DNA from 3 places in the Pseudomonas sp. AC255 genome. Region 1 is predicted to be linked to each of the others. Evidence: riboswitches for the same ligand, from Rfam matches in the RefSeq annotation. Region 1 holds a riboswitch; each other region holds the start of a gene.
What was found. Region 1 has a riboswitch for cobalamin ahead of ACZZ0K_RS11660 (CbtB domain-containing protein). Riboswitches for the same ligand answer to the same signal wherever they lie in the genome.

Region 1 (9,586 bases):
CGTTGAAACCGCCAGTGGCAAGCGCGAGGTCTACAGCGTGCTGCGCAACCGCGCCCACAGCAACGTGGCGTTTTTGCTCGGTGAGTCGCTGCGCTATCAGCCGGGGCTCGACACGTTGACTGTCTATCCGGGCGTACTCACCAGTTACCCGAATTTCATGTTCAACGTCCCGGCCGAGCAGGTGCCGGCGTTTGTCGATGCGATGGAGAATGCCAAGGATGCCAATCGGTTCGAAAAGATCGTCGAACGCTGGGGCATTCGGCGCAGTCACCCGCAGTTCTGGCTGTATTTCCACGATCTGAGCCAATACATCCACGAAACCGACCCGGTGGAAGAGGGCGTGCTGGATATGAATCGGTACGAGAACCTTTGATGATTCGCAGGCGTGTTACGAGATTCTTTCCCGACAAAAATACTAGGACTTTGTCAGCCGCGCCGATTGGCGTAAACTGCGCCCACGCCTGCGAGGAGTTTTTATGACCGCTATTACCATTACTGACGCCGCCCATGATTACCTGGCCGATCTGCTCTCCAAGCAGAACACCCCGGGCATCGGCATCCGCGTTTTCATTACCCAGCCTGGTACCCAGTACGCCGAAACCTGCATTGCCTACTGCAAGCCGGGCGAAGAGAAGCCTGAAGACACCGCGCTGGGGCTGAAAAGCTTCACCGCCTACATCGATTCCTTCAGCGAAGCGTTTCTTGATGACGCGGTCGTTGATTACGCCACCGACCGCATGGGCGGCCAGCTGACCATCAAGGCGCCAAACGCCAAGGTGCCGATGGTCAACGCCGACAGCCCGGTCAACGAGCGCATCAACTATTACCTGCAAACCGAGATCAACCCGGGGCTGGCCAGTCACGGCGGTCAGGTCAGCCTGATCGATGTTGTCGAGGACGGCATTGCCGTGTTGCAGTTCGGCGGCGGTTGCCAGGGCTGCGGCCAGGCTGACGTAACCTTGAAAGAAGGCATTGAGCGCACCTTGCTCGAGCGCATTCCGGAGCTCAAGGGCGTTCGCGACGTGACCGACCACACGCAGAAAGAAAACGCCTACTACTAAGGTGTTCGCTGCGATCATGAAAAACGGCGCCCCGTGAGCGCCGTTTTTTTATGGGTAACTTTTGCCGCCCCCATTCGCGAGCAGGCTCGCTCCCACATTGAAATGCAATCACCTGTGGGAGCGAGCCCGCTCGCGAAAGCGTCTTCAAGGGCGATAAAGATGCGCATGCCCGGCCCGATACAACGAAGACTCGCTGAACACCTCGCTGCCCAGCACCCTGCCAACCAAGATCAGCGCCGTACGCCGAAAGCCTTTGGCCTCGACCTTTGCGGCAATGTCCGCCAATGTACCTACCACCCAGTCCTGATCCGGCCATGTCGCGCGGTGAATAACGGCAATCGGGCAGTCCGCGCCGTAATGCGGCAGCAGTTCAACCAGTATCTTTTCCAGATGATTGACCCCCAGATGAATGGCCATGGTCGCGCCGTGCTGCGCCAGGCTCGCCAGTTCTTCGCCGGCGGGCATCGCGGTCTTGTCGGCGTAACGGGTCAGGATCACGCTTTGCGAAATGTCCGGCAGGGTCAACTCGGCGCCCAGCAGCGCTGCGCATGCCGCCGTCGCGGTTACGCCCGGAATGATCTCGAAAGGAATGTTCAGCTCACGCAAGTAGCGGATCTGCTCACCAATCGCGCCGTACAGACTTGGGTCTCCGGAATGCACACGGGCCACATCCTGGCCTTGGGCATGGGCAGTCCTGATCAGATCGATGATCTGTTCCAGATGCAGTTCAGCGCTATTGGCCACGATTTCGGCCTGATGACCTTCCAGCACCGCTGCGGGTACCAGCGAACCGGCGTAGATAATCACCGGGCAGCTGCGAATCAGCCGTTGGCCTTTGACGGTGATGAGTTCCGGGTCGCCGGGGCCGGCGCCGATGAAGTAGACGGTCATCGTTGAATCCTTGTGAAGAGGCGCAGGCACACTGCAGATGAAGCGTGCTCATGATCGATGGCGGGGATTATCGGGATTTTATGCAGCGCCGGCCAATGCCAGCGTGGCCTGCGCATATTTCTGCCGGTGGATCAGCAGTTTCGCCGGCGCCTGAATCAGTTGCTCGGCGAGCGCCAGCGCGGCGCTTTCCGCCACGCCGTAGCAGCCGGTGCGCTCAAAGGCGATCTGCGATTGATGGCTGAGGCGCTGCTGATAGGGCGCCAGTTCGGCACTGTTGAAATACTGCAGCGGCAGGTTCAACTGTGTGGCCAGTTCCAGCAACCCCGGTTCGTCGCGCTTGAGATCGATACTCGCCAGAGCCTTGACCGCTCGCAGTTCGATGCGGTGTGCCTGCAAAGCCTGGTCGAGTAACGCACGCAACGTACTGGCCGGGCAGCCCCGCTGGCAGCCGAGACCGACCACGAGGGTCGGCGCTGCGCGGTCATCGGTCATGCCTGATATGGGCCTGCGCTTTTGCGGCGGAACAACCATGCACTGATCAGGCCCAAGGCCAGCCAGAACGCGACGTTGGTCAGCTGCGAAGCGATTTTGAACTGGGTTTCCAGTGCCTCTGGAGCGAGCATCGAATGCACCTGCGGTTGCGGCGCGCCGATCACATGCGGCACGGCGAGAATCGCTACACCAAGAAGCTTCATCAGCCAGTGACGGCTGAAAGCGATCAGTGCCAGGCCGACAGCGGTCGAAGCGGCAGTGCCGATCCACCAGATCTGCCGCGAAGCCAGATCGGCGGCGGCTGTGCCCGGCAACTCAGGTGGCAGGCCCAAGGTCGGCGCGAGAACGAACGTGGCGTAACCGGCCAGACCCCAGAGCAGCCCTTGCGAGGTCTTGGTCGGCGCGCGCAAGGTGTACAGGCCGGCGAGCATCAGGGCGAAACCCACCGCCACCACCAGATTACCGCCAGTGGTCGAGACCACGCGCTGCCAGCCGTCTTCCGGCTCCCAGGCTTCGCCATCATGGCTGTGGGCGGCGGTGCCGACGGCGTGTTCGTGGACTTGCGCGACCGGTTCGGACTTCTCGAAGGTTTCGGCCTGCAGAATCAGTGGCGATACCCAGAAACTCTGTAGCAAGGTCAGGAGCAGGGCGGCCAGCAAGCCGGTGAAGCCTGCGGTTTGCGCGATACGCTTGATCATTTCGGCAAGCCTCAGTGGCACGGGAACGCGGCGCTGTGGCGGGTATCGTGGGCGGCGTTGTGCACCGCTTCGATGTGCGAGAAACCGGCGAACCAGACCAGGCTGGCACCGAGGATCGAGGCGAAGAGGGCGGCGACGACGCGTTGGCCGAGTGTGGTGCTGCTGGAAATGTGGTCAGTGTGGCTGACGGTGTTACTGATGATCGACATAGCGCTTCCCTCTGAAATGTCAGCGGGTAAACAGAGCGCATGAAAATCCCTGCGGGCCGGGCACGCAGGGATTTCGAACAGCGCCCGCCCACCGCGGGTTTGTTTGTGTTCAGCGGCGCTTGCGCGTGCTGGGTGTTGCGGGCCGGTCTCCGGGCTCGCGAGGGGTTGGCTGGTCGCCGACCTGCAAGCATCACCTTCCCATGCCGGGGCACAGTGGATCTGACGCTTCGCTCGCTTACCGTTGCGGGGGCAGCACCGGACTGACATGGCTTTGAGTAAAGCACATGATTCACCGGTTTCCCGTTTCACCCTGTGAAGGGCACCCGTAACAAGGTGTGCAGGAGAACATGGGTTTGGGTTTTTAGTCAATTTCCGGGAGTTTCCGGTACTGCGGTGTGGGCATTTTTCTGATGTTTTTGTGTGTATATCCGTTGCTGCGGGTGTTGCTGATTACGGTTTCGCCCTTACGGCGAGGCACTTTTTCCAAACGCCGAAAAAGCACCCAAAAGACTTGCTCCTACGTTCGGCCCTCGCAGGCTCGGGTTCCTTCGCTCCGGGACTGATCCGGGCGCAGCGGCTCCGGTTTGCTTCGCTGCACCTACACTCGCTGTGTACGACTGCGTCGTACGGTCGCTGCGCTCCCACGCCCGGATCAATCCCTCCACTCACCCTTCCGACGTCGCCGGTGGATCAAGATCAAAAGCACTCGAGCTTGCGCTCATTGTTGAGTGGTGCGGCTTCGCCGCGGGCAGCTGCGCTGCTTTGCTTTTGCTTTTGTGGGAGCGAGCCTGCTCGCGAAGGCGGCCTGACAGCCAACCTGTTCTTGAGCTGGTGCGCGATCCAACTGTAGGAGCTGCCGAAGGCTGCGATCTTTTGCTTTTGCCTTTGCTTTTGCTCTGGCTTTTGATCTTTCGCCCCTTCGGCAGGCTTCGTTACGGGATCGATCCGGGGGGAGCGCAGCGACCGTACGACGCAGTCGTACACAGCGGAAGGAGGTGCAGCGAAGCAAACCGTAGCCGCTGCGCCCGGATCGGTCCCGTAACGAAGGTACCCCGAGCCCCAGCGAGCGGGCCGTACGCCGGGGCAAAGCCTTTTGGTTCCTTTTTGCTGGGCCGGCACTCCGGCGTTTGAAAAAGGGACTCGCTGTAAGAGCGAAACCATAAGAAGCCGTTACCGCAGCAACGGATATACCCCCAGTTTCAGACTCACCGACCATTGACCCACGACGGACCCATGCGTAGCCTTGCGCTTTCGAGGTTCTTCGGCACTTGCCGAAGCTAAGAAGGGAACGCGGTCAAAGCCGCGGCTGCCCCCGCAACTGTGAACGGTGATGTTCGTTGCCACGCCACTGCCAGCTCAACCGATGAGCCAGCGGGAAGGCGCAATGGACGCCAGGCCCAACGCCTGAACGCCGTCAGCCAGGAGACCTGCCTCGTCACAGATTCTCACTACAACCGGGCGGGGTGATCCGGTGGCGAATGCTTCCGGCGTGCACGCGCGCTGCCGGTTCTCGTCCCGTATGCCCGCCGCTTGCCAAAGGGCATACCGATGAAAACACTGGCCAAACTCCCCGTCACCATCGTCACCGGTTTCCTCGGTTCGGGCAAAACCACGCTGCTGCGGCACATGCTCGACAACGCTCAGGGCCGGCGCATTGCGGTGATCGTCAATGAGTTTGGCGAGTTGGGCATCGACGGTGAAATCCTCAAGCAATGCACCATCGGCTGCACCGAAGAAGAGGCCAGCGGCCGCGTTTATGAGCTGGCCAACGGCTGCCTGTGCTGCACGGTGCAGGAAGAATTCTTCCCGGTGATGCGCGAACTGGTCGCCCGTCGCGGTGACCTTGATCACATTCTCATCGAAACCTCCGGCCTGGCCCTGCCCAAGCCGTTGGTGCAAGCCTTCCAGTGGCCGGAAATTCGCAGTGCCTGCACCGTCGATGCAGTCATCACCGTGGTCGACAGCCCGGCCGTCGCTGCTGGCACCTTCGCTGCGTTCCCGGATCAGGTCGATGCCCAGCGCAAACTCGATCCGAACCTTGATCACGAGTCGCCGCTGCACGAATTGTTCGCCGATCAACTGGCCAGCGCTGACCTGGTGATCCTCAACAAAGCCGACCAGACCAGCCCGCAAGACCTGGCTCGCGTACGCGCTGAAGTCGCCGAAGAGCTGCCGCCAGCAGTGAAAATCATCGAAGCCAGCAACGGCCGCCTGCCGCTCGACGTGTTGATCGGCCTCGGTGCCGGCTCTGAAGAGCATATCGACAGCCGCCACAGCCACCACGATCATCACCACGACGGTGATGACGACGATCACGATCATGACGCCTTCGATTCGATCTCCATCGAATTGCCGCAAGCCGACGAAAGCCTGCTGCTCGACGCGCTGACGCAACTGGTGGTGCAGCACGGCATCCTGCGGGTCAAAGGCTTCGCGGCGATTCCGAACAAGCCGATGCGCCTGTTGATCCAGGGCGTGGGCACGCGTTTCGATAAGCATTTCGACCGTCAGTGGGGCGCCGAAGAAGCGCGCGTCACGCGTCTGGTGCTGATCGGTCAGGAGCTTGATGCGGCACAACTCGAAGCGCAGTTGCGCGCTGCGCTCAGCGTTTAAGTCATGCACCTGCTCAGGACCCAGCCCGGCGGATTCGTCTCGGATGACAACATTGCCGATCTCGGACAAACCCCCGCCGAGTTGGTGATCCTGTGCAGCGGCGATTCCAGCCTGGCGCTGCTCGCGGAGGCTGCGCAGCAACTGCCCGATGATTATCCGAGCCTGCGTCTGGCCAACCCGATGCAGGTGCAGAATCATGCCTCGGTCGATCTGTATGTCGACGAAGTGCTGCGCCACGCCAAGGTCATTCTGATCTCCCTGCATGGCGGCATTGCCTATTGGCGCTACGGTGTCGAGCGGCTGGTCGAGTTGTCCGAACGCGGCGTGCAACTGATTCTGGTGCCTGGCGATGACCGCCCGGACCCCGAGCTCAGTGACTTGAGCACGGTCAGCGCCGAAGTGCGCGATCGACTCTGGCAATTCCTGCGTCAGGGCGGCATGGGCAATGCGCTGGATTTCTTCCGTTGCCTGGGCGACCAGTGGTTTGCCCGGGATTATTCGTGGGGCGAGCCGCAAACCCTGCCGCGCACGGCGATTTATCACCCACAGAAAAACAGCGCTGCCCTGAGTGACTGGCAAGCCGAATGGCTGCCCGGTCAACCGGTGGCGGCGCTGTTGTTTTATCGCTCGCATTTGCAGGCGGCGAACACGGCGTTCATCGATGTGTTCTGTCAGCGTTTGCAGGCAGCCGGACTCAATCCGCTGCCGATCGCGGTGGCGAGTCTGAAGGAGCCCGGCTGCCTTTCGGTGGTCGAGGACTGGCTGGATGAAGTCGAGGCGGGGGTGGTTCTCAACACCACCGGTTTTGCCCAATCGAGTCCCGAGGCGCCGCATCTGCGCCCGTTTCGCCGCAACATCCCGGTGATTCAAGCGATCTGCGCCCAGGACAATGAGCCCGGCTGGCGCGACAGTGAACAGGGCCTCGGGCCGCGCGATCTGGCGATGCACATTGCTTTGCCGGAACTCGACGGGCGCATCATCAGCCGACCGATCAGCTTCAAGGATCTGGCCTGGCGCAGCGAGCGCAGCCAGTCCGATGTGGTCTGTTATCGCGCCCAACCTGAACGCATGGATTTCGTCGCCGAACTGGCGCGGCGCTGGATTGCTCTGGGGCGGGTGCCCAATGGCGAAAAACGCATCGCGCTGATCCTTGCCAACTACCCGACCCGCGACGGCCGCATTGGCAACGGTGTCGGCCTCGATACGCCAGCGGCGGCGCTGAACATCCTGCGCGCTTTGCGCGAAGAGGGTTATCCGGTCACGGCCGAGTTGCCCGATAGTGGCACCGAGCTGATCCAGCAATTGCTCGGTGGTGTCAGCAACGACCTCGACAGTCTCGACCTGCGCCCGTGCCAGCAGAGCCTGGCGATGGACGATTACCTGGCAATGTTCAATGCACTGCCGCAGGCGAATCGCGCGGCGGTAGTCGAGCGTTGGGGATCGCCACACAATGATCCGATGTGCCGCGACGGTCGCTTGATGATCGCCGGTCTGCGTTTCGGTCTGACCTTTGTCGGCATTCAGCCGGCCCGGGGTTATCAGGTCGATCCGAGCGCGGTGTATCACGACCCGGATCTGGTCCCGCCGCACGGCTATCTGGCGTTCTATTTCTGGTTGCGCAACACCTACGGCGCCCACGGCGTGATCCACGTCGGCAAGCACGGCAATCTCGAATGGTTGCCGGGCAAAGGGGTTGGGCTGTCGGAAAACTGCTGGCCGGATGCGTTGCTCGGCCCGCTGCCAAATATCTATCCGTTTATCGTCAACGATCCGGGCGAGGGCGCCCAGGCCAAGCGGCGCACGCAGGCGGTGATCATCGACCACCTGATGCCACCGCTGACCCGCGCCGAAACCTATGGGCCGCTACGCAATCTGGAGTTGCTGGCCGACGAATATTACGAGGCGCAACTGCTCGATCCGCGCCGTGCCCGCGAGTTGCAGCGCGACATTCTGCAATTGGTGCGGGACACGCAAATCGACCGCGAATTGCAACTGGATGCCGCGCTGGACAGCGATGCCGATGCGGCGATCTGGTTGCCGCGTCTGGACACTTATCTGTGCGATCTGAAGGAATCGCAGATTCGTGATGGGTTGCACATCTTTGGCGAGTCGCCGAGCGGGCGTTTGCGTATCGACACGTTGCTGGCATTGCTGCGCATCCCGCGCGGTGACGGCAAGGGAGCGCAGTCGAGTCTGCTGCGAGCATTGGCCAAAGCGTTTGATCTCGGTTTTGATCCGCTGGATTGCGCGTTGGCCGAGCCGTGGAGCGGCCCGCGTCCGACCGAGTTGCAGACCCTCAGCGAAGAAGTCTGGCGCACCGCCGGCGACACCCGCGAACGCCTCGAGTTATTTGCCGCAGACTTGATCTCCCAAGCACTGAATGTCCCCTGTGGGAGCGTGCCTGCTCGCGAAAGCGGTGAGTCAGGTAAATCATTGTTGAATGACACACAGAGTTCGCGAGCAGGCTCGCTCCTACAAGGGTCGTGGTGGGCTGAGGTTGATTCGATACTCGACCATCTGCGCGAAGTCGTCGCCCCGCGCCTCGACGCTTGCGGTCCCGCCGAAATGCGCGGTCTGCTCGACGCCCTCAGCGGTCGTTTCGTCCCGGCCGGCCCCAGCGGTGCGCCCAGCCGTGGCCGCCTCGACGTGTTGCCCACCGGGCGTAATTTTTATTCAGTCGACGTGCGCAATCTGCCAACAACTACAGCGTGGCGCATAGGTTTCCAGTCCGCCACGCTGATTCTCGAACGACACCTGCAGGATCACGGCGATCACTTGCGCCACCTCGGCTTGTCCGTGTGGGGCACCGCAACCATGCGCACCGGCGGCGACGACATCGCTCAGGCCATGGCTTTGATGGGCGTGCGTCCGGTCTGGGCCACGGGCAGTCAGCGCGTGGATGATTTCGAGATTCTGCCGCTGAGTCTGCTCGATCGTCCGCGAGTCGATGTGACGCTGCGGGTTTCGGGGTTTTTCCGTGATGCGTTTGCCAATCTCATCCGCCTGTTCGACGCCGCCGTGCAAGCGGTGGCCGCACTGGATGAGCCGGATGACTTGAACCCACTCGCCGCCAAGGTGCGTGCCGAACGCGAGGCGTTATTGCAATCGGGCGTCGATGAGGATACCGCGCGGCGTCAGGCCGGTTGGCGCATCTTCGGCGCGAAACCGGGGGCGTATGGCGCCGGGGTGCAAGGCGCTATCGACGGACGTCTGTGGCAGTCGCGCGAAGACCTCGCCGAGGTCTACCTGAACTGGGGCGCCTATGCTTACGGCGGTGCCGACGAGGGCACGGCCGCCCGCGCGCAATTCAGCCAGCGCCTGAGCCAGGTGCAAGCGGTGCTGCAAAACCAGGACAACCGCGAGCATGACTTGCTCGATTCCAACGATTACTACCAGTTCCAGGGCGGCATGCTCGCGGCGGTGGAGACGCTGCGCGGCGAAGCGGCGGCCAGCTATCACGGCGATCACAGCCAACCGGATCTGCCGAAGATTCGTACCTTAAAGGAAGAATTGAACCGCGTGCTGCGCTCGCGCGCGGCGAATCCGAAGTGGATCGACGGGGTCAAGCGTCACGGCTACAAAGGCGCGTTCGAACTGGCGGCGACGGTTGATAATCTGTTCG
Region 2 (9,586 bases), 920 kb from region 1:
CAACACGTCGTCGATTTTCGCCGCCGCCCAGCCGAAACGTTCGAAGCGTTCGTTGCGATAACCCCACATCGCATCGAGGGTATTGCTCAAGCGATACAGAACCACGCCCGGGGCGCCGGCGACGACAAACCAGAACAGCGCAGCGAACACCGCATCGCTGCCGTTCTCCAGCACCGATTCAGTGGCGGCACGGGCCACGGCAGTGCTATCGAGTTCATCGGTCTGGCGGCTGACCAGATAACCGACACGCTTGCGCGCCTCGTCCAGATCATCGGCGCGCAACGCAGCCGCGACCGGTGCGACATGTTCGCCGAGGCTGCGCATGCCGAGGGCGCAATACAGCGCGAGAATCTCGACAATCCAGCCCACATAGGGCGCCCAGGAAAATGCTGTGGCGAGCAAGGTCAGCGGCAGCACCGCGAGCACCCACGCGGTCACACCGTGGCTGCGCCAGCCCCGGCCGCCGGCGTTGAAGCGTTGCTCGATGCGCCCGGCAAAATTGCCGAACGCCACCAGCGGATGCCAGCGTTTCGGTTCACCGAGCAGCGCATCCAGCGCTACTGCGGCGACACTCAGCAACGCCACACTCATTGACTCACTCCCCAATAATTTTCGTACAGCAACTCGTTGAGCGGCCGCGCCTGCGCCCAGCCTTCAAGTACCAGCATCGGTGCTGGATAGAATTCCTTGACCGGGCCGAGACACAACACCGCCAGCGGCTTGGCACCGGCCGGCAACTTGAGCAAATCCGCCAAGGCTTGCGGTTCGAACAGCGAGACCCAGCCCATGCCCAGGCCTTCGGCACGGGAGGCCAGCCACAGATTCTGGATCGCGCAGGACAGCGAGGCCATGTCCATTTCCGGCAACGTGCGCCGACCGAAGATGTGTTTTTCGCGATCGTCCATCAGCGCTGCGACCAGCACTTCGGCGCAGTCGTTGATGCCTTCGACCTTGAGCTGCATGAACTCATCGCTGCGCTCGCCAAGGGCTTCGGCGGTGCGGATGCGTTCTTCTTCCACCAGATCGCGGATCTGCCCGCGCAGAGCACGATCGCTGATGCGGATGAAGCGCCAGGGCTGCATCAGACCGACGCTCGGCGCTTGATGAGCGGCTTCGAGCAGACGACGCAGCAGTTGCGGCTCGACGCTGCCGCCGGTGAAGTGGCGCATGTCGCGGCGCTCGGCGATGGCCTTGTAGACCGCTGCGCGCTCGGCTTCGGAGAAGGTGTTGTCGGTCATGGGCCTTTCGCGAGCGGGCTCGCTCCCACAGGGTTCAGGTCATCCAGTGTGGGAGCGAGCCTGCTCGCGAAGGCGGCCTCACGATCTGGCGCAAACAATGCGGCAATCGCAGTCGGATTCGACGGGAAATAAAAATGCACATAAGAAGCCGTCATCCGCCCCTCGCGATAAACCGCCTCGGCCCCACGCCCGCCATTGGGACTCAGCCCACGGGCAATCGGCGTCAGCTCTGTGGTGGTCAGGGAATGATGATAGGTATGCCCACGCAACTCCCCTTCCGGCAATTCAACCGCCTGCAACGCCAGCGCCGCCAGACGCTTCTGCATCACCGCCTCGCCCTTGAGCAAACCGACCAGCTCAGCACGGTTGCCTTCCACGTCGGTCAGCGAATCAAGCAGATAAAGCATGCCGCCACACTCGGCGAGCAACGGCTTGCCCGCCGTATGGTGGGCGCGGATCGCCGCCAGCATCGAGGCGTTTTGCGCCAGCGCGACGTGATGCAACTCTGGATAGCCGCCCGGCAGATACAGGCTGTCCGCCTCGGGCAATTGCGTGTCGCGGATCGGCGAGAAGAAGCGCAATTCGGCGCCCATCGCCCGCAGCAGATCGAGACTGGCGCCATAGGTGAAGGCAAAGGCTTCATCGCGGGCAACGGCGATGCGCACACCTTTTAATAGAGGCTCGGCGGCGATGACGTCAGGCGCGGCGAATTCAACGGCCGGTGGCAGCGCGACCTCGCAACTGCTGGCCAGCGCATCGGCGGCCGCGTCGAGGCGCAGATCCAGATCATTCAATTCGCTGGCCTGAACCAGGCCGAGGTGGCGGCTCGGCAATTCGATACCGGTTTCGCGGGACAGCGCACCGTACCAGCGCAGACCTTCGGTGAGGCTGCCTTCGAGCAATTGCGCATGGCGCAAGGTGCCGACGCGGTTGGCCAGCACGCCAGCGAACGGCAAGTCCGGCTGATACTTGGCCAGGCCCAGCGCCAAGGCGCCAAAGGTCTGCGCCATGGCGGTGCCGTCGATCACGCCGAGCACCGGCACACCGAAGTGGCGCGCCAGATCAGCGCTGGACGGCGTGCCGTCGAACAGGCCCATCACGCCCTCGATCAGAATCAGGTCGGCTTCGGCGGCGGCTTCCCACAACAGCCGGCGACTTTCCTGCTCGCCGACCATCCACATGTCCAGTTGATACACCGGCGCACCGCTGGCGCGCTCGAGGATCATCGGATCGAGAAAGTCCGGGCCGCATTTGAATACGCGCACCTTGCGCCCCTGATTGCGATGCAAACGGGCAAGTGCGGCGGTGACGGTGGTCTTGCCCTGACCGGAGGCCGGCGCGGCGATCAACACCGCCGGGCAGTGACGTGGTTGCTTCAAAGTTCGACGCCTTTCTGCGCTTTGATCCCGGCCTGAAAGGCGTGCTTGAGCATGCCCATCTCGGTAACCGTGTCGCCCATCTCGATCATTTCCGGCTTGGCGCCGCGACCGGTGACCACCACGTGCTGCATCGGCGGGCGCGCTTGCAAATCGCTGAGCACCTGATCGAGATCGAGGTAGCCGTGCTTGAGGGCGATGTTCAATTCATCGAGCACCACCAGACCGATCGAAGGGTCGCGCAACAATTCACGCGAGACTTCCCAAGCGGCGGTCGCAGCGGCGATGTCGCGCTGACGATCCTGAGTTTCCCAAGTGAAGCCTTCGCCCATGACGTGGAAACGTACCTGCTCGGGGAAGCGGCGGAAAAACAATTCCTCGCCAGTGCTGTTGCGGCCCTTGATGAACTGCACCACGCCGCACTGCATGCCGTGGCCCATCGCGCGGGCGAGCATGCCGAACGCCGAGCTGCTCTTGCCTTTGCCGTTGCCGGTCAGCACCAGCACCAAGCCACATTCGTCGGGCGAGCTGGCGATGCGTTCGTCGATCACGGCTTTCTTGCGCTGCATGCGCGCCAGATGGCGTTCGTCACGCTCGGGGGAATCAGTCATGGGGGAGCTCTCCGTTGAGGCTGGATAACGGCGGGCAGGCACAAGAATAGACGGCAAAAAGCCTGGCATCGCCCACCGTGATGCCGCTGAGATGGATCAGGCCGGTCTCCGGGCTCATGAGCGGCGTTTCGCCGGACTGCGCGCCTTCCCGCTTCTTTCGAGGCAGTGGCTCAAGGCGCAGTTTTCACTCATTTACCGTTGCGGGGGCAGCGCCGGGATCGTCGTGACTTCGCTCGAAGACCACCCTCACCGGCTTCCCTGTTTCACTCTGTCGACGCGGGGCCACAGAGCACCTGAAACAAGCGGCGAAGGTTAGAGGGTTGGGGGTGGAGCGTCAATTGAAGAGGCGCTTTGCGCGCGAATAACTGCCGCTGATCCATTGTGCAGCGGCAATCTTGTGCCAGACTGCGACAAGTGATATCAAAGAGCCATGCTTTTTTCGAAAGCCCACTACAACAATAAGGATGACGACGATGCAAGGCATGATCATCAGCAACCCGCGCCTGGAATTCCTGCGCCCGGTGCTGGAACGCTGGTTTGACTGTATCGATCGCTACAACACCGTACGCGGCGACAACGACACGCCATATTGGCACGACGAGAAAGCCAATCTCGGCCTGCTCGCGGCAGCGGCGTGGATGGCTGAAATGGTCACGCTGAACGACACGGCCACGCGCAAACAGAACGAAGAAGGCGAACGCAATGCTCGCGCCGACCTGCTGATTGCCGGCGCCGAAGACCGCGCGTTCATTCAGGCCACGCAACGCTGGCCACGGGTCAACAACCTCAACCTGACCCAGGCACTGCTCGACGTCACCGCTGATGCCAAGCGCATCAGCTACGCCAGCGATCTCAAGCTCGGCTGCCTCTTTGTTGCTCCGCAAAAAGCCCAGCACAGCGCCAGCCCTGAAGAACTGCAGGACATGGTCGACGACCTGCAAAAGGAACACACCTGCGCCGTGGCCTGGTATTTCCCCTACGCCTATCGCAAATTGCACAGCGACGCGGGCAACTATCATCCCGGCATCGCCGTGCTGTTCAAGGAAGCCCGCGGTTGAGCAGTTGAACCATCGGGCCTGCGCCCTCCTCTATGTTTAGGAATGCATTCATAGGGAAGATCAGCAATGCGCAAGGCCCAACTCGCTCTTATCATCGCCGTCGCTGGCGGGCTCGCCGCCTGCGGTGAAACCTCCAGCCTGCAAGTCTCCGACGGCACCGGCCCGTCACCGAAACTGCCCGAACCGAACAAGACGCTGATCCCGACAGTCAACATCGCCCCGGCGGTGGGCTGGCCGGACGGCGCGAAACCGACCGCAGCGGCCGGCACCCAGGTCGCCGCGTTTGCCGAAGGCCTTGATCACCCGCGCTGGCTCTACGTGCTGCCCAACGGCGATGTGCTGGTGGCGGAGACCAATGCGCCGCCCAAGCCCGATGACAGCAAAGGCATTCGTGGCTGGGTGATGAAGAAAGTCATGGGCAAGGCCGGCGCCGGCGTGCCCAGCCCGAACCGCATCACCCTGCTGCGTGATGCCGACCACGACGGCGTCGCAGAAACCCGCACGGTGTTCCTGCAGAACCTCAATTCGCCGTTTGGAATGACGCTGGTCGGCAACGATTTGTACGTTGCCGACACCGACCGCCTGCTGCGCTTCAACTACGAGCCGGGCGCCACCGAGATCAAGACCCAACCGATCAAAGTCGTCGACTTGCCCGGCGGCACGCTGAATCACCACTGGACCAAAAACGTCATCGCCAGCAAGGACGGCAACAAGCTCTACGTCACCGTCGGCTCGAATAGTAACGTCGGCGAAAACGGCCTGGATCAGGAAGAAGGCCGCGCGGCGATCTGGGAAGTGGATCGTGCGACCGGCAATCACCGGATCTTCGCCTCGGGTATCCGCAACCCCAACGGCCTGGCTTGGGAACCCACCAGCGGCGCCTTGTGGACAGCGGTCAACGAGCGTGACGAAATCGGCAGCGATCTGGTGCCGGACTACATCACCTCGGTCAAGGACGGCGGCTTCTATGGCTGGCCGTTCAGCTACTACGGGCAACACGTCGATGTGCGGGTCAAACCGCAGAATCCGGATCTGGTGGCCAAGGCCATCGCTCCGGATTACGCGGTCGGTCCGCACACCGCTTCGCTGGGCCTGACTTTCGCAGAGGGCAACCGCTTGCCGGCGCAATTCAAGGAAGGCGCATTCATTGGCCAGCACGGCTCGTGGAACCGCAAACCGCACAGTGGCTACAAGGTGATTTTCGTGCCGTTCAGTGGTGGCAAACCGACCGGGCAGCCGGTGGACGTGCTGACCGGCTTCCTCGACAAGGACGAGAACGCGCTGGGCCGCCCGGTAGGCGTGGTGATCGATCAGCAAGGTAGCTTGCTGGTGGCGGATGATGTCGGGAACAAAATTTGGCGCGTTTCGGCCAGCAATTAAGCTAAGCGCGAAGCAAAAAATGTGGGAGCGAGCCTGCTCACGAAAGCGGTTTATCAGTCAGATCATTGTCGACTGACACTCCGCCTTCGCGAGCAGGCTCGCTCCCACATTTAGTTATGCATACGCACTAGGGGTTATGCGCCAGCTGCCCCGGCTGCAACACCCGCTTGGCGCTCAGATACGCCTTCTGCCAATACGCTTTCGACAGACTGTCGAGCTTGACCGTGCCGCCAGTGGCCGGTGCATGCACGAAGCGACCCTCGCCGACGTAAATCCCCGCATGACTGACCTGCGAGCCGCCATTGGTGGCGAAGAAAATCAGGTCGCCGGTTTGCAAGCCTTCCTTGCCGACATTCGGCGCCTGCATGACGATCATTTCGCGGGTCGAGCGTGGCAGCGAAATGCCCGCCGCGTCGCGGTATACGAAACCGATCAGACCACTGCAATCGAAACCGGAATCCGGGGTGTTGCCGCCCCAGCGATACGGCGTACCGACCAGGCCGAGGGCACGGAACAACACGTCTTCAGCAACGGGGAAAAAGCCTGGGAGGGAGCGAACACGATCGGCGCGCGAACCACGGGGGCTGGCGGCGGTGTGCGGCTGGCGCAGGCGCTGAGCAGCGCGGCGCAAAGGATCAAGGTGAGGCGGGCCGACATCGTCATAAGCAGAACATCCTGATCTGGCTGCGGCTTTCTCTGCCGAATGGACAGAAACAAAACCGCCTACGTCATCACGCAGGCGGTTTGCCATCAATATAGATTCAGGATTCTAGCGGCTACGCGGCAAACTTCAAGTAAGACTTTAACTTCACCTTGTAAAGTTTAGGTCTACTCCGTTGCCGTGCCGTTTTGTCGCCGCGAACGCAGCGACATGCAGGTTACTTGCGAGCGGTGACCACGGTCGGCGCCATGGCGAGTGCACGCTTGGCTTCGATGAAGGTCTTGCTCCAGTAGCTGTCACCCAGGCTGTCGATGCGAACACCGCCGCTGCGACGACTGCTGGAGTGAATGAACTGGTTGTCACCCAGGTAGATGCCGGCGTGACTGACACGACCGCGACGACCATTGGTGGCGAAGAACAGCAGATCACCCGGCTCAAGGTTGCTGCGCGAAACCAGCGGCGCATCAACGTTGATCATTTCGCGAGTGGAGCGCGGCAGGTTCATGCCCGCCTCTTCACGGAACAGGTAACCGATGAAACCGCTGCAATCGAAACCGGCTTCAGAAGTTCCGCCGAAACGGTAACGAGTACCGATCAGGGACATACCGCGTTCGAGGATGCTGTCAGCCAGAACAGGAAGCTGATAAGGCTTGCTGCCGTTGAACTGGTTGAGTTCTTTTTCGGTGTCCAGCTCTTCCTGGTAAATAACGGAAGACTGGGCAGTAGCAGAATTCTTGACCTGTTGCGGCGGCTCTTGAACCGGAGAATGAGCAGCACAACCGAATAACAGGGTAACGAGTGCGAGAGGCACGAGGGGTGCGAAGCGCTTTAGCATGGGCACGACCGTGGCTGATAGTTGTAAAGAAGCCGAGACTATGCCCGCTATCGTCCTCATTTGCAAATTCAATCGAACTTTATGTGACTTCCCGGTTTCGCGTTTACATCTAAGCGCGTAACTCGTCTGGCCGGTGAATCGGCGTAGGGACGTGGGTTTTCTGGCGCCTGAAAGCTGGCAAAAGCCCACTACTACCAGCCAAGAGTTTCCTTAAGGAAGGGAATGGTCAGCTTGCGTTGCGCTTGCAGGGACGCCTGATCAAGCTGCTCGAGAAGATCGAACAGCGCGCTCATGCTGCGCGTGCCGCGAGTGAGAATGAAGTGCCCGACTTCATCGGTCAGGTGCAGACCGCGACGGGATGCGCGCAATTGCAGCGCACGCAATTTGTCTTCATCGGAGAGTGGGCGCATCTGGAAGATCAGCGCCAGGGTCAGGCGCGATTTCAGGTCGGCCAGCTTCACTGGCAATTCGCGCGGCGAAGTGGACGCGGCGATCAGCAGGCGCCGGCCGCTGTCACGCAGACGATTGAACAGATGAAACATCGCCTCTTCCCAGTCGGCCTTGCCGGCAATCACCTGCAAGTCATCCAGGCAGACCAGTTCGTACTGCTCAAGGTTGTCGAGGATTTCCACGCCGCGATCCATCAACTCGGCCAGCGGCAGATATACCGCCGGTTCGCCCATCTGCTCGAAGCGCAGGCACGCGGCCTGCAACAGATGCGTGCGCCCGACGCCGTGTTTGCCCCACAGGTAGATCAGGCTCTCCGTCCACCCGGCGTCGGCTTCGCAGAGACGCTCGACATAGCCGAGTGCAGCGGCATTGGCGCCTGGGTAGTAGTTGATGAAGGTGGCGTCGTCACGCAGACGCACACCTAGGGGCAGCTGAATCGGTTTCATGCTGACTGAACAGTTCTCAAAGGAACCGTTAGTGGCCTCTGTGTAAAGTTGGCGAAGTTTATACCCGTGAGGCTGAGCGCACAATGCGACAGACCCCAAGCAAAATCAAAGGTTTGCGTTGACGCAGCGGTTTGATGACAGATTCTCTGGCGCCCTCGCTCGAACGAAACGCGGCAGCCCGGCCAAGCGCCGGGCCGCCCGCGCCATCACAGCTCAGGTTCGTCAACGCCGCTGTAGATCCCGGAGTCCTTATACAAGTCGTGGACATGACGCACCAGCACCATGATCACCGCCGCCACTGGCAACGCCAGCAGCACGCCGGTAAAACCGAACAGCTCGCCACCCGCGAGGATCGCGAAGATCACCGCCACCGGGTGCAGGCCGATCCGATCCCCGACCAGCAGCGGCGTCAGCACCATGCCTTCCAGCGCCTGACCGACCATGAACACTGCGACGATCCCGACCATCGGGTACAGATCGCCACCGAACTGGAACAACCCGGCGATCAATGCCGCGCCGATGCCGATGACAAAACCCATGTACGGCACAATCGCCGCGAGCCCGGCAATCAAGCCGATCAACAGCCCCAGCTCCAGACCGACGATCATCAGGCCAGCCGCGTAAATCACCCCCAACGCAACCATCACCAGCAACTGCCCGCGCACAAACGCGCCGAGCACTTCGTGGCACTCACCCGCCAGCGAAACCACGCGCTCTTCGCGATCACGGGGCAACAGGCTGCGGATCTTGCCCATCATCACGTCCCAGTCGCGCAACAGATAGAAGCTCACCACCGGAATCAGCACCAGATTCGCCAACCAGCCGATCAGCGCCAGGCTCGACGCCGTCGCCTGACTCAGCACCACGCCGACGATGTCGGTGGTCTGGCCCATGTGCTCGCTGATCGCAGCTTTGACTTTATCGAACTTCCAGAAGCCGTCCGACAGCCCCAGTTTCGCTTGCGCCCACGGCACAGCGGTGTGCTGCAACCAGTCGAGCATCTGCGGCGCCAGCTCGTACAAACGCAGCAACTGCTTGGCGAGCATCGGTACCAGCACCAGCAGCAACGCCGTGACGATCAAGGTGAACAAGGCAAACACGGCAATCACGCCCCAAGTTCGCGACAGCCCGAGCCGTTCCAGACGATCCACCAGCGGATCGAACAGATAAGCCAGCAACAACGCGACCAGAAACGGCGTGAGGATCGGATGCAGCAACCATACAAACGCGCAAAGCAGGACTACCCCACCGAGCCAGAACCAACGCCGCGTATCGGCCATTTACCACTCCTGATGCTTCTATATAAGGAAAGACTTACCAGCGAAACCGCAACGACGGTGCCGCCGCTGCCGGGGCTGGCGCTGCAACCGCAGGCGTACCATCCGCCGCTGGCTGGGCAGACGCCACCGGGGCCGGCGCTTCGGCCGGCAGCTCCTGCAACTTCGCCAGCGACAATTGCGCGCGCAACTGATCGGCGCTGCCATTGACCCGATAGACGATCCGATCGCCCTGCACGCTTTGCAGACGCACG
Region 3 (9,586 bases), 660 kb from region 1:
AACGCAGATCCACACGCACATGTGCTACAGCGAGTTCAACGATGTGATCGAGTCGATCGCGGCGATGGACGCCGATGTCATCACCATCGAAACCTCGCGTTCGGACATGGAACTGCTCGAAGCGTTTGAAGCGTTTGCCTACCCGAACGACATCGGCCCCGGCGTGTACGACATTCACTCGCCACGGATTCCCGATGTGACGGAAATGGTCGGTTTACTGCGCAAAGCGGCGCAGCGTATTCCGGTGGAGCGGCTGTGGGTCAATCCGGATTGCGGGTTGAAGACCCGAGGCTGGCCAGAGACCGAAGCGGCGCTGGTGCACATGGTCAGCGCCGCGCGGCAACTGCGCAAAGAGTGGGCCTGATCCTCTACCGCCCGGGAATACATAACCTTTGTGGGAGCGAGCCTGCTCGCGAAAGCGGTGTGTCAATCGACATCAATGTTGGATGACCTGACGCCTTCGCGAGCAGGCTCGCTCCCACAGAATTCGCGTTCTCCCCGTCATTCACGGCAACACACAAATCCTTTGTGGGAGCGAGCCTGCTCGCGAAAGCGGTGTGTCAGCTACACATGCATCAAGCAAGGAAGCGCAATATCGGCGCACCATCGAACGGGTCCGTCAGATAGTGCGCCCTGACCCCGAAAGTCGTCTGTAACCGCTCCGGCGTCAGCACTTGCAGCGGCTCGCCAAGCGCGACCAGACGCCCGCGCTCCAGCACCGCCAGGCGATCGCACTTGAGCGCCTGATTGAGATCGTGCAGGGCGATCAGCGTAGTCACCGGCAGTGCGCGCACCACGTGCAGAATGCTCATCTGATGCTGGATGTCGAGGTGGTTGGCCGGCTCGTCGAGCAGCAGGATCTGCGGGCGCTGCGCCAGTGCGCGGGCGATGTGCACGCGTTGGCGTTCCCCGCCGGAGAGGCTGCGCCAGAGGCGGTTGCGCAGGTGCACGGCGTCGACGTCGACCAGCGCTTGCTCGACGATGGCGTCATCGGCCGGCGACCACGGTTGCAGCGCCGACAACCACGGCGTCCGCCCCAGCGCCACCGCGTCGAACACGCGAATGCCATCGTCGGTATCGGCCTGTTGCTCAACCACCGCCAGCGTCTGCGCGATGCTGCGCCGCGACATCTTGCGCAGCGTCCGACCGTCGAGCTGCACCCGACCCGCGCTCGGTTCGCGCAGGCCGGCGAGCAGTTTCAGCAGCGTGGATTTACCCGAACCGTTCGGCCCGACAATGCCCAGGGTCTCGCCGCGCTCAACGTCGAGGCTGACACCGTTGAGCAACTCGGCACCGCGCACTTTGAAGCCCACATCAGCACAACTCAAAACCGTGTTCATCGCGCCGATCTCCGGCCCACCAGAATCAGCGCGAACACCGGCGCGCCGACCAGCGCAGTGATCACGCCGACCGGGATCACCTGACCCTTGATCAGGGTGCGTGACAGCACATCGGCGGCGATCAGAAACACTGCGCCGCCCAACGCACTGGCCGGCAGCAGACGGGCATGGCCGGTGCCGAGCAACAACCGCGCGGCATGGGGAATCACCAGACCGACAAAGCCGATCGAGCCGACAATCGACACCATCACCGCCGTCACCAGCGCGGCGCAGCCAATCAACAGAATCTGCACACGTCGCACTGGAATGCCGAGAGACGCCGCCGAGTCCGCACCAAAGGTGAACGCATCCAGCGCTCGGCGATGCCACAGACAAACAACCAACCCCAACACAGCCACCGGCACCGCCAGCCACACCGACGGCCAGCGCACGCCGCCGAGATTGCCGAGCAGCCAGAACATGATCCCGCGCGCCTGTTCCGAGCTGGCCGAGCGGGTGATCAGAAAAGCGGTGAGGGCGTTGAACAGCTGCGAGCCGGCAATCCCGGCCAGAATGATCTGCCCGGTGCCGCTGGCCGAGCCGCTGACTCGCGCCAACAGGATCACCAGTGCGAAAGCGGTCACCGCGCCGGCAAAAGCACCGACCGACAATGAAATCGCCCCGGCACCGACGCCGAGCAGGGCGACCATCACCGCGCCGGTCGAGGCGCCAGCAGAAATTCCCAGCAGATACGGATCGGCCAACGGATTGCGCAGCAGCGATTGCAGGATTACGCCACAGGTCGCCAGACCGGCGCCGCAGGCCGCCGCGACCAGCGCGCGGGTCAGGCGATAGTTCCAGACAATGCCTTCGTCGATCGGGTCGAGCACATAACCGGCGCCCCACAGCTTGTTCGCCAGCACCTGCAACACCACGCTCGGCTCGATCGAAGTCTCACCAATGGCCACGCCGCCAATCAGCGCGACCGACAGCGTCAACAGCACCAGCAGCAAACGGATCAGGCGTCTGCTCATGGCGACAGGTCGTAGCCGTTGATGGCGCTGGCCAGTTGTTCGAGGCCGTCGAAGGTGCGCAGGCTGGCCTGCATGGCCATGGCGTCAAGGATGATGATGCGGTTGTGCTTGACCGCGTCCATGTTGCGCGTCACCGGATCACTGCGCAGGAAGGCGAGTTTCTTCTGATAGTCGTCCGCCGGGAAACGTCGACGATCCATGCGCGCGATCACCAGAAACGTCGGGTTGGCCTTGGCGATGGTTTCCCAGCCGACGGTTGGCCATTCTTCATCCGACTCGACGACGTTGCGCACGCCGAGGGTGCTGAGCATGAAATCGGGCACACCTTTGTGCCCGGCCACGAAAGGCTCGATGTCCATCTCGGCGCTGGAGAACCACACCAGGGCGCTGACGTCTTTGCGCTGCTGCTTTTTCGCGGTGGCGATCGACTGCGCGAGGCTGGCTTTGAGCTGCTCATTGAGCTGCTCGCCACGCGCCTGCACATCGAAAATCGCCGCCAGTTGGCTCACGCTTTTGTAGATGCTGTCGATGCGAAACGGCGCCAGCCGCGTGCCGTCCGAACCGACGAGGTTGTCCTTGGCTTCGCAATCGGAGGGCAGCAGATAGGTCGGAATCTTCAGTTCATGAAACTGCTCGCGGGTGCCGACCGCGCCTTGCGGGCCGACCATCCATTCCAGCTCGACGGCAACCAGCTCCGGGCGTTTAGCGATCACCGCTTCGAAACTCGGCTCGTTATCGGCGAGGCGCTCGATCGTGTCGTTCTGCGCTTTGTATGTGCTCAGCACGTCGTTGAACCACAGCGAAGTGCCAACGACTTTGTCGCCCAGACCCAAGGCATAGAGCATTTCCGTGCCGGCCTGGCCGATGGTCACCGTGCGCGCAGGCGCGTGCTGAAAGGTCAGGCTGCTGCCACAGTTTTCGACGGTCAGCGGATACGCAGTCGGCGCCGCTTGCGCCAGGGCGCAAAGGCTCAGAGCGGTGAGCAGGGTGGCAACGCGGGGCAGCAGCATGGGGCAGTCTCCAAGGGAACCGTACGGGAGCGGGCGGGTACGGTTTGGAAACACACCTCGGGCGCGGTCGTGGAAACTGCGCAAGGCCGGCACGGGGAAAATGCGCACGGCACGATGTCCTTCCCGGACACCCCGCCGGTTGGTCAGTCACTGTGCCGGCAGGTCTCCTGACTGATGCGTCATCGCCACGCTCCGGCCTTCCCGGGAGTCACCCAGTGGCAGTCAAGGAGCAGGCTCGGCACCTACAGTTGCGGGGGCAGTTCCGATTGATGCTGTGCAAGCATTTCGGATTCCCTATTAATTCCGTGTGGAAACCGGCGCGGGCATGGTAGTCGATCAGGCCGCTGATGGGGAGCCGATTCTGCTTCGGCAGCTCCTGCACGGGTGCGTGTTTGCGTGGCGGAGCGTTTGCAATCCGAGGGTAAGCTTGGCTAGTATACGATCCATATACATTTCGTATCGGATATAGACATGGGCATCGTAAAGATTTCAGAGGACATGCACGAGAACCTGCGTATCTCCAGCAACGCCCTCAGCCGCTCGATCAACGCGCAGGCTGAGCACTGGATGCGCATCGGCATGCTCGCCGAGCTGCATCCCAATCTCGACCACAGCGCCATTTGCCGCCTGCTGATCCGCGCCGAACAGAATGGTGGGCTGGATCTGCAACAACTGACTCAGGAAGCCGTCAGCGCATGAGAAACCAGATCAAGATCAACACCCCGGCCGACATCGAAAAATCCCGCGCCGCCGGCAAACTCGCCGCTGAAGTGCTGGCAATGCTGGTGCCGCATGTGAAGGCTGGCGTGACCACCGATGAGCTGGATCGACTGTGCAACGATTACATCGTCAATGTGCAGAAGGCGGTGCCAGCCAACGTCGGTTATCACGGCTTTCCGAAAACCGTCTGCGCGTCGGTCAACGACGTGGTGTGTCACGGCATTCCATCGGGTACGCCATTGAAGGATGGCGACATCGTCAATCTCGACATCGCCGTGATCAAGGATGGCTGGTTCGGCGATACCAGTCGCATGTATGTCGTGGGTGAGGCAAGCCCCGAGGCGCAGCACCTGATCAAGACCACTTACGATGCGATGTGCGCAGGCATCCGTGCAGTGAAGCCGGGCGCAACGCTGGGCGATATCGGTCATGCGATCCAGAGCCTGGCGGAGGCGGAGGGCTTCAGCGTGGTGCGCGAGTACTGCGGCCATGGCATCGGCAAGGTCTATCACGACGAACCGCAAATCCTGCATTACGGCTTTCCCAATCAAGGGCTGAAGCTTAAGGCCGGGATGATTTTCACCGTGGAACCGATGCTCAATGCCGGCAAACGCCATGTGAAGAACATGCCGGATGGCTGGACGGTGCTGACCAAGGATGGCTCCTTGTCGGCGCAGTGGGAGCATATGGTCGCGGTGACGGAGAGCGGGTTCGAAGTGCTGACGGCTTGGCCGGATGAGATTGAAGGGTACCGGGCCATTGGCTAATACCGTGTCGCCTGCTTGCCCTCACCCTAGCCCTCTCCCAATGGGAGAGGGGACTGACCGAGGTGTTGTTGCGAGATACGCCGACGTGCGATACCGAGTCGAACTTACATTTTGAACAGCATGAAGATCGGCTCCCTTTCCCCCTCGCCCCCCGTGGGGGAGAGGGCTGGGGTGAGGGGGTAGATCCAACTGACTCAGCGCAATCAGTGAGCCCCGGCAGCCTTGTTCAAATCGCTCTCGGTCCACTCGGTATAAACACAAGCATCCGCCGTCGCCCAGCGCACTCGTACCGGATCGCCGGCCTTGAGCGGCATGCCCGCTGCCGATAGCGCTTTCACCGTCATCGACGTCCCGCCCGCAGTCACCACGCTGCACGTCTGGCTTTCACCGAGAAACAGCACCTCCACAACGTTCGCCGACACCTCATTCCAGCCCGCTGCCAGCGGCTCATCCAGCGCCTGCTGCGTGCTCAGCGCCAAGGCCTTTTCCGGACGCACCATCAGCAGCACATCCTGATCAGTGTGCAACCCGGACGTCAGCCGAATCGACAACGACTGGCCCTCGAAACTCGCTGCTGCATTGCCTTGCGCCTTGAGCTTGAGGAAGTTCGAATTGCCCAGAAACGACGCGACAAATGCATTGGGCGGATTCTGGTAAAGGTCATAACCACTGCCCAGACCAACGATTTTGCCGTGGCTGAAAATCGCGATGCGTTGCGACAGACGCATGGCTTCTTCCTGGTCGTGGGTCACGTAGACGATGGTGATGCCCAGGCGCCGGTGCAGCTGGCGCAGTTCATCCTGCAAGTCCTCGCGCAGCTTCTTGTCCAGCGCGCCCAACGGTTCATCCATCAGCAGAATGCGCGGCTCGTAAACCAAGGCGCGAGCGATGGCAACCCGTTGTTGCTGGCCGCCAGACAGTTGCGAAGGGCGGCGATGGGCGAACTGTTCGAGCTGCACCAGTTTGAGCATCGCATCGACGCGCTTTTCGCGCTCGGCGGCAGCCAGTTTACGGATCGCCAAAGGGAAGGCGATGTTGTCGCGCACCGACAGATGCGGGAACAGCGAGTAACGCTGAAAAACCATGCCGATGTCGCGCTTGTGCGGCGGCACGTTGACCAGCGACTGGCCGTTGACGAGGATCTCGCCGCTGCTCGGTGTTTCAAAACCGGCGAGCATCGACAGCGTGGTGCTTTTGCCCGAGCCGCTGGAGCCCAGGAACGTGAGGAATTCACCGTCCTTGATGTCCAGCGAGATGTTATCGACTGCAGCAAAATCGCCGTAGTGCTTGTTCAGGTTGCGCAGGCTGACCAGGGGTTTGTCGCTCTGCTGGGATGCGTCTTTGATCACGGCACTCATGTCGTACTCCTGGGCGCTCAGGCGCTGATTTCGTTGCGCCGGCGCAGGGCGGCGGCGATCACCATGACCAACACTGACAGGCCGATCAGCAGCGTCGAAGCGACGGCGATCACCGGGGTCAGGTCCTGGCGCAGGGTGGTCCACATTTTCACGGGAAGGGTTTGCAGAGTCGGGCTTGCCATCATCACGCTGAGCACCACTTCGTCCCACGAAACGAGGAAGGCGAAGAGGGCGCCGGCGACCATGCCCGGACGAATCGCCGGGAACGTCACCTTGAACACCGCTTGCAAGCGCGAGGCACCGCAGATCACCGCCGCGTCTTCAATCGACTGATCGAACAGCTTCAGCGAGTTGATGATCGAGATGATGGTGAACGGCAGCGCGACGATCACATGGCTGACGACGAAGGCGAACATCGTCCCGGTGTAGCCGAGCTTGAGAAACAGCGCGTACACCGCCACGGCAATGATCACCAGCGGCACGATCATCGGCAGGGTGAACAGGCCGTAGAGCATCTCGCGGCCGGGGAAGCGTCCGCGCACCAGCGCAAACGCGGTCGGCAAACCGAGCGCCACAGCGCAGATGGTGGTCAGCACGGCAACTTTTAGGCTGGCGGCGGCGGCGTTCATCCAGTCGGGATTGGAGAAGAACTGGCCGTACCATTTCAGCGTCCAGCCCGGTGGCGGGAACACCAGCCACTGCGAGGAGCCGAACGACAGCAGCACGATGAACACGATCGGCAACAGCAGGAACAGACCGATCAGCCCGGTAGTGGCGTAGAGGCCGAAACGCATGCGCCGGCTCATGGCATTGGGGGTCAGGAGCATGTCGGCTTACCTCGCGTTACTGGCGCCAACCGGGGATTCCGGTTGAAGCTTCAGGTAGAAGTAGAACAGCACCAGGGTGATTGCGATCAGCAATGCGGCGCCGGCACTGGCCAGGCCCCAGTTGAGGAACGATTGCACCTGCTGAATGATGAACTCCGGCAGCATCATGTTCTGCGCCCCGCCGAGCAGCGCGGGGGTGACGTAGTAACCGAGCGACATTACGAACACCATCAAACCGCCGGACGCCAGACCCGGCCGGCACAGCGGCAGGAACACCCGGAAGAAGTTGGTCCACGGACTGGCGCCACAGATCGAGCCGGCCTGCAGGATCATCGGGTCGATGGCCTGCATGGTCGCCTGCAACGGCAGTACGATGAACGGGATCATGATGTAGCTCATGCCGATCACCACGCCGGTGAGGTTGTGCACCATCTCCAGCGGTTGATCGATGATGCCCATGGCCATCAAGGTCTTGTTGATTACGCCCGAGGCTTGCAGCAACACCAGCCACGAATAGGTGCGGGCGAGCAGGCTGGTCCACATCGACAGCAGCACGATGTTGAGGATCCAGCGCCCCCAGCCGCGCGGCACCAGGGTGATCGCCCAGGCCAGCGGAAAGCCCAAGAGCAGGCTGAACAGCGTCACCAGCCCGGCCACCGAAAAGGTGTTGAGCAGCACTCGCGCATAGGCCGAGTTGGCGAACAACTGTTCGTAGTTGCCGAGACCAGGCACAGGTTCCAGCACACCGCGCAACAGCAGGCCAATCAAAGGCGCGAGAAAGAACAGGCCGAGGAACAGCAGCGCCGGGACGAGGTTGCCGGCGCCGCGCCAGCGTTGCTTGAAGGCCGAACCGGCAGCGCCGGCGGCGCTCCCGGTGGCAGTGGAAGGACGAGGCGCAGTGGCCGCGATTTTCATTTGACCAGCCATTCGTTCCACCGTGTCGCGATAGCCGGACCGTTCTTGGCCCAGTAAGCGAAATCAAGGGTGATCTGATCCTTGGCGTAAGCCGTCGGCAGGTTGGGGGCCAGCGTCGAATCCAGACGCTCCACACTGTCGAGGTTGACCGGCGCGTAGGCGGTCAGGTTGGAGAAGTCGGCCTGGCCTTTGGCGCTGCTGGCATTGGCGAGGAACTTCATCGCCGCGTCCTTGTTTTTCGAGCCTTTGGGGATGACCAGAATGTCGGCCATGACCAGGTTCTGCTTCCAGCTCACGCCGACCGGTGCGCCGTCTTCCTGCAGGGCGTGCACCCGACCGTTCCAGAACTGGCCCATGCTCGCTTCGCCGGACGCCAGCAGTTGCTGCGACTGCGCGCCGCCGCCCCACCAGACGATGTCTTTCTTGATGGTGTCGAGTTTCTTGAAGGCGCGATCCAGATCCAGCGGGTAGAGCTTGTCAGCCGCAACGCCGTCGGCCAGCAGCGCCAGTTCGAGCACGCCGGGGCTTGGCCATTTGTACAGGGCGCGCTTGCCCGGGTAGGTCTTGGTGTCGAACAGCGCGCTCCAGTCCTGCGGCTTGTTGGCGCCGAGCTTGCCTTCGTTGTAGCCGAGGACAAAGGAGAAGAAGAACGAACCGACGCCGTGATCGCTGACAAAGCGCGGGTCGATCCTGTCGCGCTGGATCACTTTGAAATCGAGGGGTTCGAGCAGGCCTTCGGCAGCGGCGCGCAGAGCGAAGTCGGCTTCGACATCGACTACGTCCCACTGCACGTTGCCGCTTTCGACCATGGCTTTGAGTTTGCCGTAGTCGGTGGGGCCGTCCTGGACGACGGTGATGCCGCTGGCCTTGCTGAACGGATCGGCCCAGGCCTGTTTCTGCGCATCCTGGGTGCTACCGCCCCAGCTGACAAAATTCACACTTTCGGCAGCCATTGCAGCCTGGCCGGTAACGCTGAGCAGTCCCGCGAAAAAGATCGCGGTTGCAGCTTTGTTCAACACCATGTTCACGCCCTCATTGTTGTGTTTTTGAGCGGGCCTTGCGTTGTTGCCCGCCTGTCGGGAGCAGTAGCTGGACGCTTTTTCACGTCGTCCGGTCTATGGAATATCATATTATGGTATTCCAAACTTTGTGCAAGCACTTTGCCTTACCGGTTATCTGGCCGGTTGGTTTTTTTGAGCCGTTCGGCCTGAGATATTTTGTGAATGTGAGATCCAGCCCCTCACCCCAGCCCTCTCCCAAGGGGAGAGGGGGAAAGGAGCCGATCTTCATGCTGTTCAAAACCGAGCCCGATTCGCTAATGGGAAAGGAGTGGATCCGTATGCTGCTCAAAGCTGAGTTCGACTCGGTATCCCAGGTCGATGTATAGCGACCGGTCAACGCGGTCGGCTCCCTCTCCCTCTGAGAGAGGGCTGGGGTGAGGGCGGCGTCATTCAGTGAACGGAATGCTCTCAACCACCTCAAGGTCATACCCGGTCAACCCCGCATACTTCAGCGGTGGCCCGAGGTGGCGCAGCTTGCCCACCCCGAGGTTCTGCAGAATCTGCGCCCCAGTCCCGACCTCGGAATAAATCCGCGATTGCGAACGGCTGAACTGCCGTGGCGGCTGGGTCAACTG

Region 2: linked by a shared signal. The riboswitch ahead of cobO (cob(I)yrinic acid a,c-diamide adenosyltransferase) and the one ahead of ACZZ0K_RS11660 (CbtB domain-containing protein) in region 1 are both predicted to bind cobalamin.
Region 3: linked by a shared signal. The riboswitch ahead of ACZZ0K_RS08810 (ABC transporter substrate-binding protein) and the one ahead of ACZZ0K_RS11660 (CbtB domain-containing protein) in region 1 are both predicted to bind cobalamin.

Annotation. Positions count from the first base shown of each region.
Region 1 covers NZ_OZ409841.1:2,551,883-2,561,468, reverse strand. The annotation lists gene ACZZ0K_RS11685 (fatty acid cis/trans isomerase) at 1-373, shown strand, start outside; gene nfuA (Fe-S biogenesis protein NfuA) at 477-1,061, shown strand; gene cobM (precorrin-4 C(11)-methyltransferase) at 1,206-1,952, opposite strand; gene ACZZ0K_RS11670 (cobalamin biosynthesis protein) at 2,031-2,444, opposite strand; gene ACZZ0K_RS11665 (CbtA family protein) at 2,441-3,142, opposite strand; gene ACZZ0K_RS11660 (CbtB domain-containing protein) at 3,154-3,351, opposite strand; cobalamin riboswitch at 3,475-3,693, opposite strand; cobalamin riboswitch at 4,589-4,800, shown strand; gene cobW (cobalamin biosynthesis protein CobW) at 4,900-5,964, shown strand; gene cobN (cobaltochelatase subunit CobN) at 5,968-9,586, shown strand, end outside.
Region 2 covers NZ_OZ409841.1:3,470,603-3,480,188, forward strand. The annotation lists gene cbiB (adenosylcobinamide-phosphate synthase CbiB) at 1-591, opposite strand, end outside; gene bluB (5,6-dimethylbenzimidazole synthase) at 588-1,238, opposite strand; gene ACZZ0K_RS15790 (cobyrinate a,c-diamide synthase) at 1,235-2,617, opposite strand; gene cobO (cob(I)yrinic acid a,c-diamide adenosyltransferase) at 2,614-3,225, opposite strand; cobalamin riboswitch at 3,308-3,537, opposite strand; gene ACZZ0K_RS15800 (hypothetical protein) at 3,699-4,283, shown strand; gene ACZZ0K_RS15805 (PQQ-dependent sugar dehydrogenase) at 4,350-5,663, shown strand; partial or broken gene ACZZ0K_RS15810 (C40 family peptidase) at 5,791-6,326, opposite strand; gene ACZZ0K_RS15815 (C40 family peptidase) at 6,542-7,159, opposite strand; gene hda (DnaA regulatory inactivator Hda) at 7,351-8,055, opposite strand; gene ACZZ0K_RS15825 (AI-2E family transporter) at 8,262-9,335, opposite strand; gene ACZZ0K_RS15830 (DUF2066 domain-containing protein) at 9,370-9,586, opposite strand, start outside.
Region 3 covers NZ_OZ409841.1:1,890,487-1,900,072, forward strand. The annotation lists gene metE (5-methyltetrahydropteroyltriglutamate--homocysteine S-methyltransferase) at 1-364, shown strand, start outside; gene ACZZ0K_RS08800 (ABC transporter ATP-binding protein) at 576-1,340, opposite strand; gene ACZZ0K_RS08805 (FecCD family ABC transporter permease) at 1,337-2,353, opposite strand; gene ACZZ0K_RS08810 (ABC transporter substrate-binding protein) at 2,350-3,363, opposite strand; cobalamin riboswitch at 3,504-3,697, opposite strand; gene ACZZ0K_RS08815 (ParD-like family protein) at 3,835-4,062, shown strand; gene map (type I methionyl aminopeptidase) at 4,059-4,850, shown strand; gene ACZZ0K_RS08825 (ABC transporter ATP-binding protein) at 5,054-6,208, opposite strand; gene ACZZ0K_RS08830 (ABC transporter permease) at 6,226-7,035, opposite strand; gene ACZZ0K_RS08835 (ABC transporter permease) at 7,042-7,950, opposite strand; gene ACZZ0K_RS08840 (ABC transporter substrate-binding protein) at 7,947-8,972, opposite strand; gene ribBA (bifunctional 3,4-dihydroxy-2-butanone-4-phosphate synthase/GTP cyclohydrolase II) at 9,398-9,586, opposite strand, start outside.